DNA from 3 places in the Vagococcus penaei genome. Region 3 is predicted to be linked to each of the others. Evidence: predicted binding sites of a transcription regulator. Region 3 holds the regulator's gene; each other region holds the start of a gene.
The links. Region 3 encodes NrdR, which represses ribonucleotide reductase genes. Its sites were predicted from a motif close to ACACNATATATNGTGT; they were not measured.
Positions count from the first base shown of each region.

Region 1: a site for NrdR is predicted at 4,456-4,471, ahead of nrdD (anaerobic ribonucleoside-triphosphate reductase). Genes of this name have one in related genera too.
Region 2: a site for NrdR is predicted at 1,483-1,498, ahead of nrdH (glutaredoxin-like protein NrdH). Genes of this name have one in related genera too.

Region 1 covers NZ_CP019609.1:1,762,218-1,769,063, reverse strand. Annotated here, with positions in the region: gene BW732_RS08405 (Nramp family divalent metal transporter) at 1-1,091, shown strand, start outside; gene BW732_RS08400 (DUF1622 domain-containing protein) at 1,136-1,489, opposite strand; gene nrdG (anaerobic ribonucleoside-triphosphate reductase activating protein) at 1,549-2,127, opposite strand; gene nrdD (anaerobic ribonucleoside-triphosphate reductase) at 2,204-4,396, opposite strand; gene BW732_RS08385 (organic hydroperoxide resistance protein) at 5,015-5,422, opposite strand; gene BW732_RS08380 (FtsX-like permease family protein) at 5,634-6,846, opposite strand, start outside.
Region 2 covers NZ_CP019609.1:1,805,831-1,812,676, forward strand. Annotated here, with positions in the region: gene nrdE (class 1b ribonucleoside-diphosphate reductase subunit alpha) at 1-804, opposite strand, end outside; gene nrdI (class Ib ribonucleoside-diphosphate reductase assembly flavoprotein NrdI) at 794-1,162, opposite strand; gene nrdH (glutaredoxin-like protein NrdH) at 1,165-1,398, opposite strand; gene BW732_RS08575 (FeoA family protein) at 1,739-2,212, shown strand; partial or broken gene feoB (ferrous iron transport protein B) at 2,215-4,334, shown strand; gene BW732_RS08585 (hypothetical protein) at 4,827-5,117, shown strand; gene BW732_RS11430 (hypothetical protein) at 5,204-5,380, shown strand; tRNA gene BW732_RS08590 (tRNA-Lys) at 5,427-5,499, shown strand; gene BW732_RS11855 (hypothetical protein) at 5,736-5,807, opposite strand; gene BW732_RS08595 (Rossmann-fold NAD(P)-binding domain-containing protein) at 6,253-6,846, shown strand, end outside.
Region 3 covers NZ_CP019609.1:140,208-147,053, forward strand. Annotated here, with positions in the region: gene BW732_RS00670 (YceD family protein) at 1-406, opposite strand, end outside; gene dnaI (primosomal protein DnaI) at 517-1,446, opposite strand; gene BW732_RS00680 (replication initiation and membrane attachment family protein) at 1,446-2,867, opposite strand; gene nrdR (transcriptional regulator NrdR) at 2,886-3,344, opposite strand; gene BW732_RS00690 (PTS sugar transporter subunit IIA) at 3,543-3,932, opposite strand; gene BW732_RS00695 (PTS system mannose/fructose/sorbose family transporter subunit IID) at 3,964-4,773, opposite strand; gene BW732_RS00700 (PTS mannose/fructose/sorbose/N-acetylgalactosamine transporter subunit IIC) at 4,760-5,671, opposite strand; gene BW732_RS00705 (PTS sugar transporter subunit IIB) at 5,641-6,168, opposite strand; gene BW732_RS00710 (hypothetical protein) at 6,194-6,846, opposite strand, start outside.

The sequences.
Region 1 (6,846 bases), 740 kb from region 3:
CAGCAAAACTGGGCATTGTCACACATCTCGATTTAGCCCAAATGACCCGTAAACAAACTGGTAAAAAGTTAGGTATCACCCTTTGGATTGTAACGGAATTAGCCATTATGGCTACTGATATTGCTGAAGTAATTGGTGGAGCCATCGCCTTAAATCTACTCTTTGGCATTCCTTTAATTGTCGGTGTTATTTTGACAATTTTTGATGTGCTATTACTCCTACTCTTAATGAAATTAGGCTTTAGAAAAATCGAGGCCATTGTCATGACCTTAGTCGCGATAATCTTATTTGTCTTTCTCTATGAAGTAATTATTTCACAACCAAATATTCCCGACTTGCTAAAAGGATTTATTCCCCAAAAACAAATCTTAAATCATGGTCAATTAACGATGGCTTTAGGGATTGTTGGGGCAACTGTTATGCCTCATAATTTATATCTCCACTCTGCCATCTCCCAAACGCGTAAATTTAAGCGGAACGACGAAGAACACATTGCTCGAGCTGTCAAATTTGCGACATGGGATTCAAATATCCAATTAGGCTTTGCTTTTATTATTAACTGTCTACTTTTAATCTTAGGGAGCGCCCTATTTTTTGGTCACAGTGAAAGTCTAGGTACGTTCTCATCATTATATGATGCTTTACAAAATCCTAATATTGCTGGTGGTGTTGCCAGTCCATTACTTAGTACGCTATTTGCCGTTGCTTTATTGGCTTCTGGTCAAAACTCAACGATTACAGGTACATTAACGGGACAAGTTGTTATGGAAGGTTTCATTCATATGAAATTACCACAATGGGCTAGACGTGTCATCACGCGGTTACTATCCGTTATTCCAGTATTGATTTGTACAATTTATTTTGGTGGCAATGAAACGGCACTTGATAATTTATTAATCTATTCTCAAGTCTTTTTAAGTATCGCTTTACCTATCTCAATGATTCCACTCGTTTACTTTACGAGTTCAGAAAAAATCATGGGGAAACGATTTAAAAATTCACGCTGGGTTGTTTGGACCGCTTGGATTTGTGTGATTGTTTTAACTGGACTCAATATCCAACTAATTATTGATACACTTGCGCTCATTTAACTAACAAAAAAGACGATTAATTGACTAAATCAATTAATCGTCTTTTAGTTATCCTCATCATCTGCAATATGTTGTTTTGTCACTGTTGTTTCTTGGACAACTAATTTGGCTGTAATGCCACGAATAATAATTAAAATAGAAACATACATAATTGTTTTGAAAGAATCTGACGTTACTGTGCGAATCAAATCACTAATAATCATAAATTGAATACTCAATAAGATATAAGAACTTAAATTTACTTTTTCAATATCTTTATGAAGAGCTTTTTTACGTCCTTCGACACTATTGATTTCAATTCGAATAAGATTAATAAAACTTTTAACACCACCAATAACTAAAATTAAAATAGCCGTATAATCAGTAATAGTTTCTATAACTTCTATAAGACGAGACATAAAATCCACTCCTTGCACTAATTGTACAACAAATAGTTTTTTATGTCAGATAATTTTATTTAGTTAGTGTAACGACTCGCATCAATACACTTATCCCAAATAACGGCTTGATGAGCTACTAACGATTTTTGCACATCAATTAAGCGTTGGTTACTACTTCCTCGAAATTGTAATGTTAAGTCACGACGTGCTAATTCAAAACGTCCGTCAACTAAGACATCAATTTTAGCTAATAAATCTAATTTATCATCCGTTTCTTCCAATAATTCCTCAAACGTGTATCCACTCCACGACCAAATATCCTTTTGCTGACCGTAAACTTCACGTACACGATTAACTAATCGTAAACACACTTGCGTATTCAAAAATGGTTCACCACCAAGTAATGTTAGACCTTGAACGTGATCATGACTTAAATCATTAAGAATCTGATTTTCCAATTCTATAGAATACGGCTCGCCGTAATTAAAATTTTGAATTGCTTTATTAAAACAGCCCTTGCATGCAAATAAACAACCGCTAACATATAAACTACAACGAACGCCTTCACCATCAACAAACATAAAAGGTTTATAATCGGCAATACGATTTTTACTCCACTCGTCTGCTGTCCACTCTTTTGGTTTTGGATTTCTCATTTTCACACATCCTTTGTTCGAATTAAAAAGGGTTAAGTGTCTCACTAACAACACTTAACCACCTTATACAATATATTTATTTCATATGTTTAACACGTGATGCAATCTCTTTATGACGACCATGTACCATTGGACGTGCTTGTGGATTACCTAAATAGCCACATGTTCGTTTTACTACATCACACGTTTTAGGGTCACGATTTCCACATTGTGGACATTCAAATCCACGTTCCGTTGGATTAAAATCTCCCTCAAAATCACATTCATAACAATGATCGATTGGAGTATTTGTCCCTAAGTAACCTATTTTATCGTACGAATAATCCCACACAGCTTCAAGTGCTTTTGGATTTGTTTGTAAGACTGGATACTCGCAATAATGAATAAAACCACCTGAACAATATTGAGGATAGTCTTTTTCAAAATCTAATTTTTCAAATGGCGTTGGATTCTTACGAACATCATAATGAAAGCTATTTGTATAATAGTCTTTATCAGTAATATCAGCAACCTCACCAAATTTTTCTTGGTCTAGACGACAGAAACGATCAGTTAAACTTTCACTTGGTGTAGAATACACACTAAAGTGATAACCGTACTCATTTCCCCAAAGATCAGCATGCTCTTTCAATGACCGAATAATATCAAGAGTAAATTCTTTCGCTGTGGCATTTTGTTCCCAAGAACCGCCAAAGAAAGCCGCAGCAACTTCATATAAACCAATATAACCTAAAGAAATCGTCGCACGTTTATTTCTAAATAGCTTATCCACAGAATCCGTTTTTTTCAATTTTTCACCAAATGCACCGTACATATAAAGGATTGGTGCATTTTCTGGTGTTGCTTCTTTGCATCGATTAATTCTAAATACCAAGGCATCTTTAACGATAGCTAATCTTTCTTCAAGTAAGTTCCAAAATTTTTCTTGATCGCCGTCTGCTTCTAACGCGATTCTCGGTAGGTTTAGTGTCACAACACCTAGATTCATCCGTCCAGAATTTACTTCTTCACCAGCATCATTTTTCCAACCTTGTAAAAATGATCGACAACCCATTGGTGTTTTAAAACTACCAGTTAATTCAACAATCTTATCGTAATTTAAAATATCTGGATACATTCTCTTAGTTGCACATTTTAAAGCTAATTCTTTGATATCATAATTAGGGTCACTTGGTAGACGGTTCACACCTTCTTTAATTGTAAAAATTAATTTAGGGAAAATTGCTGTCCGATGTTCCTCACCTAGACCCTTGATTCGATTTTCAAAGATGGCCCGTTGGATTTCACGTTCAAACCAATTAGTTCCTAAACCAAAACCTAATGAAGTAAATGGCGTTTGACCGTTTGATGTGAACAGTGTATTAATTTCATATTCTAGGCTTTGCATGGCATCATAGATATCTTTACGCGTTTTTTCTTTTGCATACAAATCATGTTGACTCGCATCAGCAATCCATTTTTTTGCGTCTTCGAGATGTTTATAATAGTTTTTTTCAGCAAAAGGGGCCAAAAATTCATCAATACGATCTGCTGAACAGCCACCATATTGGCTAGATGCGACGTTTGCTATTATTTGTGAGATTTGTGCAGTCGCTGTTTGAATTGATTTTGGTGCTTCAACTTCAGCATTGCCGATTTTAAAACCATTATTTAGCATCCCTTTAAAATCAATCAAACAACAATTAGTCATTGGTGAATAGGGATGATAATCTAAGTCGTGGTAGTGAATATCGCCTTTTTGATGAGCATTAGCTACATGAGGAGGTAATAACTTCAATCCTATTGATTTCCCCACGATGCCTGCTGTCAAATCCCGTTGTGTATTAAACACATTACTATCCTTATTAGCATTTTCATTGACTAATTGACTATCCTTGTTTAATAGTTTACTAATCGTAAAATTAATATCCGTTGCCCGACGGCGCTCAAAATCACGTTGCGTCCGATAATTGATATATTCTTCTGCTAACTTATACTCACATTTGTCTAATAAAGTATGTTCAACAATATTTTGAATTTCATAAATTTTAATATTTTTAGTAAACCGTTCAGCAATTTCATGATTAATTAGACTAATTAAATGATCAATTTTAGTGTATGTCATTGGATCTAGCGAGCCTCTTATTTTGGTCTCAGCTTTAATCAAAGCATTCTTAATTTTGTCGTCATCAAATTCAACTACTCGTCCATCACGTTTAATAACTTTAATTTTGTGTAATTCCGAACTTAATAAGCCATCCTTATCTGTCGCCACGTTAATTTCTAGCATAGTTATCGACCCCTTTTCATTCATTCGCTATCTATCATAGCTCATAAACGTTTCTTTTTCAACTACATATTGTGTTTAAAAAACAGAAAAAAGCACTTGACAACTATATATAGTTTAAGGTTTAGTTTTGTTTTTTTCGATTTTTCATTTATATAATAAGCTTCATTCAGATAAATAAAATGATTTTTTTCACTAATCAATTAATTAAAAAAATACATAACAAAAAAATTATGTCTTTTTTTCATACATTCTTCACATTCATTTGCTAATATGTAGTTAGTTAGATTTAGCAATTATTATATTCATCTGATGATAAACATATTTATTCCTTTTATTATCATCACTTAATTTTTTATCTTTTTTCACATAATTTTCATACAAGTAAACTATAATTAAATTATTAAGAAATTAACTTTTTTCATTAAGGTTATCTCTAACCTATCACTCCTTTTAACACTAGCTTCTCCACTAGTGTTTTTTTTTATAGCCTGGTTACTCACTCAGAGTAATCAGGCTTTTTTTATGTCACATCTAAAAAAAGTCGTAGCTTAGACTAACCTCAAAAGGATTACCTAAGTTACGACTGATTTCAACTAGTCATTCTATATATTAAGTCAATTAATCAACAACTGTTAATTCAACTTCAATGTTATTACGTGTTGCTTTAGAGTAAGGACATACTCCATGTGCTTTGGTAACGAGTTCTTCAGCTTGTGCTTTGTCGACACCAGGGATAGACACTTCTAATTGAGCACCAACTTTATACCCACCTTCTGGGTCTTCATAAAGTGAGATACGTGCTGTTACAGTACTTTTAGCCTCAATTTTAGCTTGTTGCATAACTAGTTCTAATGCACTATTAAAACAGGCACTATAGGCTGCCGCAAATAATTGTTCAGGATTTGTTGTATTTTCTCTTTTAATTCCGGGTGAAGTCACTTGGTAATGAAAACTTTTATCTGGTGAGTGCACCTCTCCAGAACGACCACCTGTATTGATAATACTTGTTTCATATAATTTTTTCATCAAACATTCCTCCTATCATTATCATGCGCAATTTAGCTAACTACTAGCTACACCTTAATTGTAACGACTACCGCTTTAAAGTGCAATTATTTAGATTACGAAAAATCTTTCAAATGTTCTATATATTCAATAAATAAAACAAAAAAATACATTTTAATAATAAATAAAAAAACAACAACGCTAATTCACAACGTCATTGTTTTTTACTCAATTAATTTTTTCGTTCAACAATTCGATAATAGGCTTTTGACGTTTGCCCAAAAATCATTAAGTAAATGACTAAAAAACTGGTGACAACAATTACGCTTGCTATTAAAAAGATTGATTGATCACTTAAACCAAATAGTAATAACATCTTACTAATTAACGGAAAAGCAAAAACTAAATGCAATGTCGCTAAGGCAATTGGAAAGAAAAAGACCATCAATACTTGACTACGAATCGTCCGTTTTACTTCATCACGACTCATGCCAACACGTTGCATAATATCATAACGGTATTTGTCTTGTGTTCCTTCTGAAATTTGTTTGTAGTAAATAATAATCCCTGTAGCTAATGTAAAGGTTAAACCAAATACTAATCCTAGGAATAAGAAACCACCCATAAACCCTTGTGATTCTTCACGATCAATCGCTTGTGAGCTAAATGTGTATTCATCTAATTTTTGTTGACTCATCATGTTCTTAACAGCTTTTGCATAAGCAAGTTGATTGGCTTGGGTTCCCGATGTATTAACATAAATTGTAGAATCCATTTGTTGATACTCTGCAAAATCTATTGGATACAACGACTGAACAGCTTTATTTATCTGTTGTTGATTTTCAAAAACAAAAATATAAGCATTGGATAAACCTTCAACTCTAGGGATAAACGTCATCTCATCAATCGTTTTAACGACATCATAGGTCTGGTCACCAAAGATTGCTTTCTTTTCTTTATAAGGCTTGTTCATGCTATAAAGCATTAATTCATTTTCATCTAATCTTGTTTTGTCACCTGTCAATCGTCCAAATTCAGCTTGAGTCATAAAGCTCGCCATACTTGCGACCTCTGCATCATTCATACGAAATTCATCCATTGATAATGCTTTAAACGCTGTTCCTTGATTGATTAACATCATCCTTGTTGTAGTTTGAATGGTATTTTCTTCATCAATCATCACCTCATGTTCTTTAGCTAATGATTGCATTTTATCTGCAATCTTTTGCTCATTTTTCCCCGCCGTTACCGTCACGCTTACATCATAGGGATTCCGATTTTTTACCATATTATCCATACCAAAATATAAGCTGGCTGTTGTGGCAACGGTGACTAACACCATCGTACTCAAAATACAAATACTCGCTAGGCCAACTGCATTTTGTTTCATGCGATACATCATGCTTGAGACAGAAATAAAATGATTAGGTTGGTAATAATAACGT
Region 2 (6,846 bases), 700 kb from region 3:
TTTTTTTGTTGATAAGAAGTGTTCAATATCAGGATGGAAGACATTTAAGTAAACGACACCCGCACCTTGACGTTGGCCTAATTGATTACTGTAACTAAAGCTATCTTCAAATAATTTCATGACAGGGACAACGCCACTTGCAGCTCCTTCAAAACCTTTAATTGGTGCACCAGCTTCACGCAGATTTGATAGGGTAATCCCCACACCACCACCTATACGTGATAATTGCAAGGCACTATTAATTGAGCGACCGATACTATTCATGTCATCAGTGACTTGGACTAAGAAACAGGATACTAGTTCTCCACGACGTTTACGTCCAGCGTTTAAGAATGATGGTGTCGCCGGTTGATAACGTTGGTAAATCATTTCTTCAGCTAATTGGCGAGCTAATGTTTCATCGCCATTGGCAAAGTATAGAGCATTAAATGCTACACGGTCTTCATAACGTTCAAGATATTCTGTTCCATCATTACTTTTTAGAGCATATTGTGAATAAAATTTGTATGCTGCCATAAATGATTTGAAAGTAAAATTTTGGGCATCTAGGTACTCATAAAGAGACGTAATAAATTCTATTGAATAGCGTTTGATAAATTCTTCTTCAATATAATCTTGTTCAATCAAATAATTGATTTTGTCTTCAATCGACGCAAACTGGCGTGTATTTGGCTCCACATTTTCCTTAAAAAAGGCCGCTAATGCTTCTTTATCCTTGTACAAAGGAATTTGATCATTAATTGGCCGATTAATCTCATTATTCAATTCAAAATAAGTTACATCTGTCAGTTTTTTAAGACTCAAGGTCACTCACTACTTTCTTAAATTTATTTACGTCTTGCTCGGTTCCGCTAAATTCAAACTCAAAGAGTAATGGAATGTGATAATCGCGAGCGATATCTTTCGCGGTAAAAATAAAAAGCTCCGCAAAGTTTCGGTTGCCTCCACCAGCAACACCTTTTAGGTAGCTTTGATTGTTTTTAAACTCAATAAAATCGTTCACTACTTCAGTGACTTCAGCATCATAAGTAGGAACGACTAAAATAAAAGGTTCATTGATTTGATGAAAAGGATTCGTCGTATCAATTTCGTAGGCCGGTAAGTCTAGTTTCTGAATAAAGCGTCTCGTTTGTCCAGTTAAAGAAAAAAAGACTAGTTTCATGATTAGACCGCCAACGTTCTTAATTGGTCAGGACGGAAACCTACGATAGTTACACGTGCATCTTCTGTTGTGATAACAGGTACGCTACGGAAACCTTTTGCTTTCAAATCATCGATATATTCTGGTTTGCTATCGATATTAATTTCATTAAATGCAACCTCTTTATCGGCTAAGAATTTTTTTGTCATGGTACATTGTGGGCAATTGTTTTTTGTATATAAAGTAATTGTTGACATGTTAATCACTCCTAAATTTCTTTTTTCATGTAGGTTATCTATAAATAATAGTATAACTTGAATATAAAAAAAGTCAATGCCTAAACACTATATATAGTGTTTTTAAGTTATCCACATACAATAGTTAGTATGAAAAAGCGCTTTAGGCTTGATATATCAATCGTTCTAAAAAGTTATCCCAAGAGTTACACACAGTATCTTAAAACTTAACGTGCTGAAATTCACAATTAATGATTGACGAGTAAACTTTGACGTCGTACAATTAACTTAATAATTGAGAATGATTATCATTTCAATACGCTAGTTATGTGAATTAGATAATTTTGATAGGGGTAAGCAGATGGAAAAATTAAGTGATGGGGTTGCTAGAAAAACCTATGAGTTTCTTGGTTACCAAGGAAATACACGCTATGACACGCATTTAAAAAATTTGGGTCTGGTTAAAGGCACAACACTATATATAGTAACAAAAGAAAAAAATCAACCACTAATCATTATGTTTAAGGGAGTACGGCTTGGTTTAGATGTCGATGTAGCACGAGATATGGTTGTTCGCGAGAAAGAGCTCGATAATCAAGTCTCAATGGTATCGCTTAGTCAGTTAGCGGTTGGACAAGTCTCACGTGTGGTTAAGCTACTAGGGACTAGAGAAGTGAAACGTCGCTTATTAGACATGGGATTGACAAAGGGAACTCCGATTGTGATTAAACAAGTTGCACCACTGGGAGACCCAATTGAAATTCGGGTACGTAATTATGATTTAACACTGCGGAAACAGGAAGCGGAGCATATTATGGTTGAAGGAGTCGACTAGCAATGACGCACGAGGTATCGCTAGCTTTAGTTGGTAATCCCAATTGTGGCAAGACCAGTTTATTCAATGAATTGACTGGCTCAAATCACTCTGTTGGTAACTGGCCAGGTGTGACAGTTGAACGTAAAACGGGAATAATTAAGGGGACGGATAATATTGTCTTACAAGATTTACCAGGTATCTATTCAATGTCACCATATTCACCAGAGGAAGTCGTGGCTAGGGATTATCTCATCCAGGATATACCTGATGCTGTTTTAAATATTGTTGACGCGAGCAATTTAGAGCGTAACTTGTATTTAACGTTACAGTTACTTGAAACGGGGCATCCTGTTATTGTTGTCTTAAATATGATGGATGTTGTGAAAAAACAAGGGACTCTACTAAATGACAATCAACTAGGCTATTTATTGGGCGTCCAAACAATTCCAATTAGTGTCACGAAAAATCAAGGATTACAGGAATTGACGCATATAATTAGTAAACGTCGTAGTGGATTTAGTCCCATCGTTAATTATCCGACTTATGACGACCGTCTGGAAGTCGCTTTAGATGAGATTAGTCAGTTAATCGAACCTTATGTGTCAGCTTATCAACTACGTTGGTACAGTATTAAATTATTTGAAAAAGACACACAAGTGATGGAGGTGCTTGAATTACCCCCAGACATTCAGCAAGAAATTGCAGAAATTATTACAATTTCAGAAAAGGTATTTGATGATGATAGTGAGAGTATTATTGTCAATGCACGTTACGAATTCATTGATGATGTGACAGCAATGTGTTTACAACATTCGCCAACTGCGACACAGACGATGAGCGATAAGATTGATCGCGTGGTAACCAATAAATGGCTAGCATTACCCATTTTTGCTATCGTTATGTGGTTTGTCTATTATCTTGCAATTCAGACAGTAGGAGCTTTGGGGACTGATTGGGTTAATGAACGACTATTCGGAGAATATATACCTCACATAACCAGTTATTGGTTAGCCACATGGCAAGTAGCCCCATGGTTACAATCCTTGATTTTAGATGGTATTTTGGCTGGTGTCGGTGCTGTGTTAGGTTTTGTCCCACAGTTAATGGTATTGTTTTTATGTTTATCTTTTTTAGAAGACTGTGGTTACATGAGTCGTATCGCATTTGTGATGGACCGTTTGTTTCGCCGATTTGGTTTATCGGGTAAATCATTTATTCCAATGCTTGTAGCAACTGGATGTGGGGTACCAGGTATTATGGCTAGTCGAACGATTGAAAATGAAAAAGACCGGCGAATGACGATTATGACAACGACATTCATGCCATGCTCTGCTAAGTTACCGATTATTGGTTTGATTTCAGGGGCTTTTTTCCACGCAGCTCGTGGGTTGCTCCGTCTGCCTATTTTTTTGGTATTGGTGCAATTGTATTATCAGGAATTCTTTTGAAAAAAACGGCTTTATTTAGTGGTGAACCAGCGCCATTTATTATGGAGCTTCCAAATTACCATTGGCCGAGATTAAAAAATAGTTTTCGTCAAACTATCGAACGTTCAAAATCATTTGTCAAAAAGGCTGGTACGATTATTTTTGCCTGTTCAGTTTTTATTTGGTTCTTATCATCATTTAATTGGCAATTTAAAATGGTAACAACAGATCAAAGTTTACTGGCCCTTTTAGGGAAAGGATTAGCACCATTATTTGTTCCACTGGGTTGGGGAAATTGGCAAGCGACAGTAGCAACATTAACTGGATTGATTGCTAAAGAAAATGTTGTGGGTACGTTTGGTATTTTGTATGCACATTTACCTGAAATATCTGAGACAGGTAAAGAGTTCTGGCCACTATTTAGCACCAGTTTAACACCAGTCGCTGGCTACTCATTTTTACTGTTTAATTTACTCTGTGCACCGTGTTTTGCTGCTGTTGGTGCGATTAGACGTGAGATGTCAGATTGGCGTTGGACAACTTTGGCGATTAGTTATCAATGTGGATTAGCTTATTTAGTTAGTTTTTTAGTGTATCAATTAGCGAGTGTTTTACTGGGCTATCATAGTTTTAGTTTAGGGACTGGTATCGCTATAACTTTATTAATTGGATTGATAGGCTGGTTAATTTTGCCACAAAAAAAGCCATCAAAGATTTACCAGGGATTAAACTTTACTAGAAAAGAGGAAGAAAGTATGAGTACTATTATTATATCGGTTGTTATTTTTTCGTTAGTAATTTTAGTTGTTTATCGATACGGTATTAAAAAGAAATCAAGTTGCGACTGCTCAGTTACAGATTGTCCAATTAATAAAAAACACTTATAAATATTGAACTTTTATCGTTCCAAAAATTGAATAGACAACAAAAATCACATTATAATTTAATGGATTATCTGACTAGACCATTGCTAATAGCTATCGGATGATATTGACAAATTTTTGTTGTTTTTGTTGTTTTTGTTGTTTTTTGTCGTTTTCACGGACATAATTGATTAATTCAACGGCGAAAAAATGAGTATGCTTAAAGTAGGGGAAGGGGATGACACCTCGACAATAGTAGTATTTGCTAAGTTGTTGCTTTAACCACTTCATTCAGGTTAGAGCAACAACTTAGACATTTTAGCGATACAGGGAGAGATTATTATGACAACTAATTATTTCAATGATAGTCAAAATCAATACCAATCAATGGAAAAGACAACACTAAAATTAATTGGTAACTTTCAAAAAAGTGTAGCATTTAAACAATTAGGTTATTGCGAACAACAATTTTCTGAGGATATTATTGCTAAATTTGCTGAGTATATGTTTGATTATCATTTTCAAAATGTAGTTGAATGGGAAACAATTGCTTTACAAGATGTTTTAGTGACACGTTTTCCGGAAAATATATCTGCACCAAATTATTTTTTAATTGCGTTGAGTCGGTCTTAACGTCATTTTTCTTATATGTTTACGAGTCAGGCCAGTTACCACAAGGCGTTGTTTTAGCCGATTCACTACCAACTTTATGTAAATTAATGCTTGATGTTGTAGCAACTAAGCTAGAATTAACTAAAGAAAATCAATTATTTGCCTTAGCAGATGAATTGGCTATTGATACTGATAATCTATCTGATATTGAGAAACTTTATATGTTTGTAGAACACTTTCGACAACAAGAAATAGCAACCGATAGCCTTTTAAAAACTAGTTAAAAAATTATTGAAAAATAAAATAGCGAGTGTTATAATAGTGCTATCGGGGTTGTTAGCTCAGTTGGTAGAGCAACGGACTCTTAATCCGTGGGTCGCGGGTTCGAACCCCACACAACCCATGAAAAAAGAAATGTTGATATATAGACGTTTATACGGTGTCTATCTATCAGCATTTTTTTGTTATTTTAAGATTAAATGAAAAAAAGTGCTGATGTAAATTTTAGAAGTGAATTGCCAACACTTTTCTATATAAAAATTATAAAGTCTTTATTTTTTTTGGATGGTTATACTATATCCTACTAAATAGCCTGCTTCAATTCCCAGTCCAAACGATAATTAATCGGAGATTGGTAGCCTAATTTCCATGTTTTCTAAATTTATTCCACCAGTTGGTATAATTGATTAACTCATACTGTAATTCAAACAAGGAATCAAAAGGGTGAAATTGAAAAGGACATTAAATATTAAGAAGAATAATTAGAAGCTCACTTTGATTAGTGGCTTTTTTAGCGAGATCAATTTTACTTTTTCCTATTATATGGTTGTTTAGAACGACACCAAAAATATCGATTTTCTTATAGACTAAGAAATACTCGCTACAGGTATTTACTCCCTCATATTATTTTAAATAGCTTAGAAGTCGTTTGTCTGCAGTTATTACCACTCAAAGTGATAGGTGAAAGGTAGAGGTGCTTATTATTCATGTTAGCTCAAAGGCAGTGAACAATCTTCCTATCCTTTTAGTGAATAGCTGATGCAACTGCTATTCGTATTAGGTATGTTGCCGTTTGTGGTAATGGTGAGTAATAAAGCGTATACTTGCAATAGATGCTACGTCACTAATTGGAATATCGCACAGAGAGGAAAATATTATGAAACTAGGTTTTATTAAATCCAGTTTTCCAAATGAGCAAAGAGTATCATTGCTTCCAAAACACATTAAAGATTTTAAGAATGATATTTTTATTGAAACAGGTTTTGGTGACAGCTTAAATATATCGGATGAGGAATATAGAAAAAAAGGAGTTACGATATTAGAAAGAAGCGAGATATTTTTTACGTGTAAAGCTATATTTTCTTTAAAGTTAATACAACCAAGTGATTATGAATACATTCGAAACAATCAAATTATTATAGGTTGGACACATCCTAAGGGGTCAGGAAAGTCTTTTATGATAAATCAGGCTATTCCGAAAAAATTAGTTGTTGTTGATTTAGATAATAAAAGACCTAAAGTATTTTATGATGGAAAAGAATATCTACCAAAATGGATCCCAACAGATTTTATTTATCAAAACAGTTTTTATGCTGGTTATGCTGGTACAATTCATGCTTTAATAAGTTACGGATTGTTTCCGACTCATGAAGAAAAAATAGCGGTGCTAGGTTCTGGAAATGTTTCTCAGGGATCATTTCATGCGATATCCAAATTTTCTGATAACGTAAGAATGTTTTATAGAAAAACA
Region 3 (6,846 bases):
TTAGCACCTGTAAAGGTAAGTTTAGAAGAATAAAATCTTCGATTGCTTCTTTTAAGTCAATTAAATCTTTTTCTAAAGGCATAATTAGACTTTTCTCTTCCTCTGATACATCAGAAAGATTGGCTAACTGCTGCTCTGTCATGTAAACTTCGTCAATCACTAAATTTAAAGGCACATCAACTGGTTCTAAGGAACGTGTTGATGGTAAAGTTACAACGGTATCCATTGTAAAATGTGCCACATAACTTGTTGGATCGACATCAATAAATCCGTCAACTTTGACAGGGGTTATCTTTAATATAGATGGTTCACGATTTAGTAAAGAGTCCGAAACGTCTACCTCTTCATTAAAGGTGACTTGCGTTCCTCTAAACTTATTTAACTCCGCTAAAGACCACTTCATCATTTTCACTCCTTAAGCAACAAAAGTAATTATACTAGTCTCGTTTCCCTTTGTCAATGAGTTTCTTACGAGAAATCTGAGATTCAGGTGTTATCTTTTGTTTCATTCTTTTTTTAATAATTTCGTCGGTTTTGACCAATCATATTTACTTCTTTTGTGAGGTAACGTATTCTTTCCATAATTCTTTTGGCTTTCATTGGTTCGTCTTCTCCACGTTGTGTGACACGTAAATGTTCATGTTCTAATTGTTGCCTATCAAAATTAGAAGAAAAAAATGTTGGTAATTGTTCTTGCATGCGATATTGTAAAATGACACCAAGAATATCATCTCGAACCCAACTACTCATAGCATCTGCCCCAATGTCATCAATCATTAGAATTGGGGATTTTTTAATAGTATCTAATTTATCAAATACATTATCTGTCTTAATTGAATTTTTCATTTCAACCGCAAAAGTTGGAAAATGGATTAATGTGGTACGATATCCTTTTTCTGCTAATGTATTAGCAATTGCCCCTAACAAATACGTTTTACCAACGCCAAAGGCCCCTTGTAAATAAAGCCCTTGATGAAAAGCTTTAGGATTATCTTCGTAATCATTAATAAATTTTAAGGCCAGTTGCAATGCTTCTTTACGTTCAGTCGTCATCTCAAAGCCACTAAGAGTTGCTTCTTGAATATCTTTTGGCATGTCCACAGCTTTCACGCGATTTTTAATCTCTTGTTGACGTTTTTGCTCTAGTAAATCTTTTGTTGGAACATACGTTACATCGATATAGTGAAAATTTAAAAATAACTGTGGTTCATAGCCAGGAGCAAACATGGTCGGATCATTTAACTGGAACTTGCGTTTTTCTTGAATAAACTCAAACAATTTGGATAAACTTTTTTCAACATCATCTTCAGTCAAAACATCTCGATGTTTGTCAATAAATGCTTTAACGTCAGCATCCTCAAAGGTAATTTGTCTTAATTTTTGGAATTTTTCCATTCTTGATTTGTTGGTCATTTTTTGTCCAAGTTCTTTCCCTATATTATTCACTATGAATCACCTGCTTTCTTTTCTTGAATTCGTTTAATTTGTTCATCAAAAAATGCCAATTCTTCTTTAGACATTGGAGTATCCTGTTTTTTCACATCAGAATTTGCCCAATCTGGAAGCGTCTCTTTACGCACAGATTGGTTTTTACGATACGTTTTAGGCTTAGGCTGATTAGCTTTTTTCTCTTGATAATTTTTCACCTTAGTCAACGCCAATTCTGGTGAGAAAGTTTCAGATTGAGCCCAGTCATTAGCAATTGAATTCGCAATATTTTGATTTAAAGATGGTTTATCTTGAACAACTAACATATAGTGAATTAACATATTTATCACACTATTCGGCAAACTAGACTGTTTCGTTAAATTTTCTATTAGCCAGCGCTCATTCGACGAAACAAAGCCACCACGTTGTTCTTTAAGTGCTTGTAGAAAAACCATTGGTGGTAATTGGTCACACATTTTTATGACTTCAATTTCCGGTTCACTATACCCTTCCCTAAGTAATGTATTATAACGTAAAGTCGCTTTATCTGCTTCTGTCTTTAGTTGTAAGTCTGACAAAGAAAGATTGGATGGTGTTTCAGTAGCAGAGACTTGTTGTTTTTTGCGTTTATGATACTCTGTATAAACGGCTTGTTTTAATTTTTTTATATCTACTAGATTGGTTACATAATCTGCAGCTTTCATAATAAAAGTTTGCATTTCTAGTTCATTGATACCATAAAGTTGATGAAATGATTCAATCACACGTTTTAATTCACTTGAAAATTGTTTTTTTTCTAGTCCAAGGTTAGCAATGGTTGCCATAAAAAATTCCCAGTCAAATTGACTATCTAGTTTAATTTCTTCTTTTGATGATGGCATGTTTTTGAAAATTGCTTTAACGTTAGCTAGTTCCTGTTCATGGTTGACCATTGATTGGGCAGCAGATGGGAATACTTTAACAAAATTAGCAGTCACATCAACATAATGCGTCAAGTCATCTACAATGCTTTCATAGTGGGCCGTCAACTTATTAAATTCAGTTTGTCCAATTCTATCTAATAACATCATACTTAGTAAATCATCATTTAGAAACTTATCTGGTGTAATAGGTACTTGGACAATATATAAAAACTGATGGTTTGTCTCACTAGTACGCGTATATGCTTTCAAAAGGCCAACTGCTTCTAGTTTTAGCCGAGCTTGGTAAAATGTTGGCAAGCTGATATCTAACTTGTCTAACAAGCTACTGTGCGTTTTCAAGCTATCCGTAGACGATTCGGCTTCAGTTAGAAATAAAGTTATCAAAGAAAAAGCCGTTGCTCCAATAATTGGTAAATATAAAGTGGAAAGTGTGCGGTAGTCTTGACCATTATATAAAGAGATGGCTTTAACTCTGTAATTATCTTTGGGTTTTAATTTATCCCAGGCTTCATGCAAATCATTTCTCTCACTTTCTTACTTTTCTTTATCAATAATTTCTTGTAATTCTTTTAAAAAGACACTCATATCTTTAAATTGACGGTAAACACTAGCAAAACGGATGTAAGAAATCTCATCTAAATTGACTAATTCTTCCATAACGTATTCACCAATTAAAGTCGTTGATACCTCATTTTCTCCTTGGTTACGCACTCTATTTTCAACATGATCAACGACTTGTTCCATTTGTTCCATAGATACAGGTCGTTTTTCAGCTGAACGAATTAAGCCGCGTAATACTTTATCTCGACTAAATTCTTCTCGTGCCCCATTCTTTTTAATCACCAATAAAGGTGTTACTTCAATTCGCTCAAATGTAGTAAAACGAAATCCACACTCTTCACATTCACGTCTTCGTCGAATAGAACGACCTTCATCTGCAGGTCGACTGTCGACAACGCGTGAGCCATTATAGTGGCATTTAGGACATTGCATATTAGTCACCTCTTCATCATTATACTTCTTAATTACTGGTTACATTATAACATGTCGCTTTTCATTGGTATACTATGGAAATAAAATATAAAAAGTCTTAAAGAATAACTAAATTTCACTAATTAGAGTAAGCAAAAAAAGAAGTGGATTTCTCCACTCCTTTATCTAGATTGTTTTATGCTTAAATGAAACTGTCATTTAGCCTAAACGTTCTTTAATATATTTTGTTATATCGACACTGTTTGTTTTAGTTTTTTCTAAATCAAACGGCTCTCCCAGCATCTCGCTATTTAGATAGGCAATAAGCATTGGTAAATTCATACCTGCATAAGCTTCAATTGTTTCTCCAACCATAATTTTATTTGTAATCACATTAGCTGGTGTTCCCCCCAATAAATCAGCGAAAACAACATAATCACCATCTAATTCAGATGTTAGGCGGTCAAATTTGTCTGCAAAATCACTGCCTTCCTCATCAGGTAGTAGTGATACCGTATGAATATTTTCTTGTGGCCCTAAAATCATTTCAACACTTTCTTTTAAGCCTTCGCATAATGATCCGTGACTAATTAAAATAATTGATGTCATTTTTTCGCTCCCCTTACTAATTAACTATTTATTATTTACTAATAATCCCTAGAGCAGATAAAGCAATTGAAACAAACAAGACAATGAAGATTGCTCTAGTAGATGTCATTTTTTTACGTCCTAATAACCAGTAAACTAAACCTACGATAGTTAATGGTACTAGTTTTGGTAAAATCATATCCAAACTATTTTGGATATTAACCGTTAAATCACCAATCTGTGGTGCATAAGCTATTTTAACATTAATCATAGTTGCTACTAATGCTCCGACCATGAATACCCCCATAATCGTTGCTGCATCGGTAATAGCGGTTAATTTATGTTGCATAGTAGTTACTAAAGATACACCTTCCTTATAAGCGAATTGAAGCTGTTTCCACCTAAAAACCATGACTAGCACGTTGGCTAAGACCCAAATTAACATGCCGACAGGATTACCATTTGATGCCATATTTGCAGCCACTGCCCCAAAAATTGTTGGCCATAATGCACCGAAAATAGAGTCTCCAATTGCTGCGAAAGGACCCATTAGTCCAGTTTTCAAACCAGATACTGTATCTTTTGATGCAATACCTTCTTTTTCTTCAATGGCTAAATCAATACCTGTTACTAATGTATTTAAGAAGTTACTGGTATTAAAGAATTGTGCATGTGTTTTCATCATTTCTTTTAATTCTGGTGTACCGTCACCATAAATTTTGCGGAGTTGCGGTAAAATAGTAAATAAGTAACCCGATCCTTGCATTCTTTCATAGTTCCAACCTAATTGAAAACCTAATAGACTACGACGGTTAATTTGATTAAAATCTTTTTTAGTTAATTTATATTTAGAGTTCGTCATCTTCGATTTCTCCTTCCACTACATCAATTGCGACATTATTTGTAACGTTATTAACTGGAACACCTGTTTTGGCACTGTTATCGATAGTTCGTTTATATTGTAGATAAGCAAGACCAAAACCGATTAATGCGATTGCTAACATAGATAAGTTGTTTAAAGGTTGTGCGAAATCTTTTGACAAAGTACCAACGACACCACCGATTGCTTGAATATTGACAAAGACAGTGGATAATAATGCTGTAATAACGAAACCTAGAATTAAGTAAGCAATGTGTTTTTTAACTGGTAAGTAGCGTAATAAAATAGCAAATCCGACAGCTGGTAAAACTGCCCCTGCAGTTGACAATCCATCACCTAACCATTTTAAATCGGTATTTAAATAATTTACAACAGTATTAACCACTTCACCACCGAAACTAATTGCTAAGAAAACTGGTAATGCACGTGAAAGACTCCAAGATAAGATACCCATTAAATAATTGCGTTCAATTTTTTTGTATTCCATATTTTCAATGTGTGTGTCAATACGATGAGCGAAGAAAGTATTGGCAAAGCGACCTAAGATATCCATTTGAATCATTAAACTCGCTACTGGTACCGCAATAGCAGCAATAGCTTGTTCAGGATTCATACCCAAACCGACTGAGAAAACAGTTGCTAAAATAGTTCCCGAGTTCGCATCGATTCTTGAAGCACCACCAAATGTTCCTACACCTAAAATAGCTAACTGCATACTACCACCGATAATTAATCCAGCTTTCATATCACCCATAATAATACCTGTAATTAAACCTGCAAAAACTGGTGAGCCAGCTCCTGAATAAATTGTTAACTCGTCAATAATTTGATACCCTGCATAAAATGTAATTAATAATATTTGCCACCATAGGATTTCCATGTGTTACACTCCCTTATTTTATGATTTTTTAATAAAGTAATAAAACTACTTTCATTATCAGATGGAACCATTTGATGTACCAACTTAACTCCCTTAGAATCTAGATACTCAAAATCTTCAATATCTTTTTCTAAGACATTCACTGATTTAGTAATTGATTTAGACCCTTCTACTCGTGACATGTTACCTACATTGACAATTTCAAGTGGTACACCCAAATTAACTAATTCAACTAGAACACTTGGTTTTTTTACAACAATTAAAACTTTTTGTGAATCGTAACGTCCTGCTAAAATATTAGTCGCTGCTTTTTCAGCTGTTAACACACTGATTTTAACTCCAGATGGTGTTGCTAATTTTAAACTCTGTTTTTCAATTTGGCTATTAACAATATCGTTGTCAACAACCATCACTCGAGTAATCCCTAGTTTAGGTATCCAAAGATTCGCTACCTGTCCGTGGATTAATCGGCCATCAATTCGTACTCCTGTAATCATTTTGTTTCCTCCTTTTAATTGTTTGTCAATCTAATAATTCAATAATAATTGTTTCAAACGCTTTCATTGGATAAGATAATGTAAAGTTTTCTCCTTCTTTCTCAAAGGTAACATTATCTAATCGTTTTTTCCTAGTGACAATATTAGCAGTGACACTTGGACTATTAATATAATCATGTAAATTAATTTGAATTGATTCGTAATCATCTAATGTAAAATTTGTGATATATAAACGTTTACCATCTCGAATTAATTGACAGACAGGCATATTGACTAAGTAATCAGTTGTCATTTTACCCAAATAATTTTTAATAATCGTTTCTTTATACGTCACATATTGCGCATCCCAACCATATTTTAAATGGTAACTAATTGGTAAAATAAAATGTTTACGATTGATTACACTCATACCATTACCAATCCATTGATTTTTTTCATTATATAGTGATGTTAAAACTGCTGTGTCATCAGAATTCGTATAGGTAATATTTGCTAAATCACCAGTTTGCTGCATAACAGTCATCCGTGCATGTTCAACACCTTCTATTAATTCTGGGCCATTCCATTCTTCATAAGTATGGTAACCAGTGTGCGGTGTTAACCAATTATAAGATTCAGCATGAATTAAATGATTCAGTTGGCGATCAAATAAGATTTCAACGCTTGTACCATCGAGCA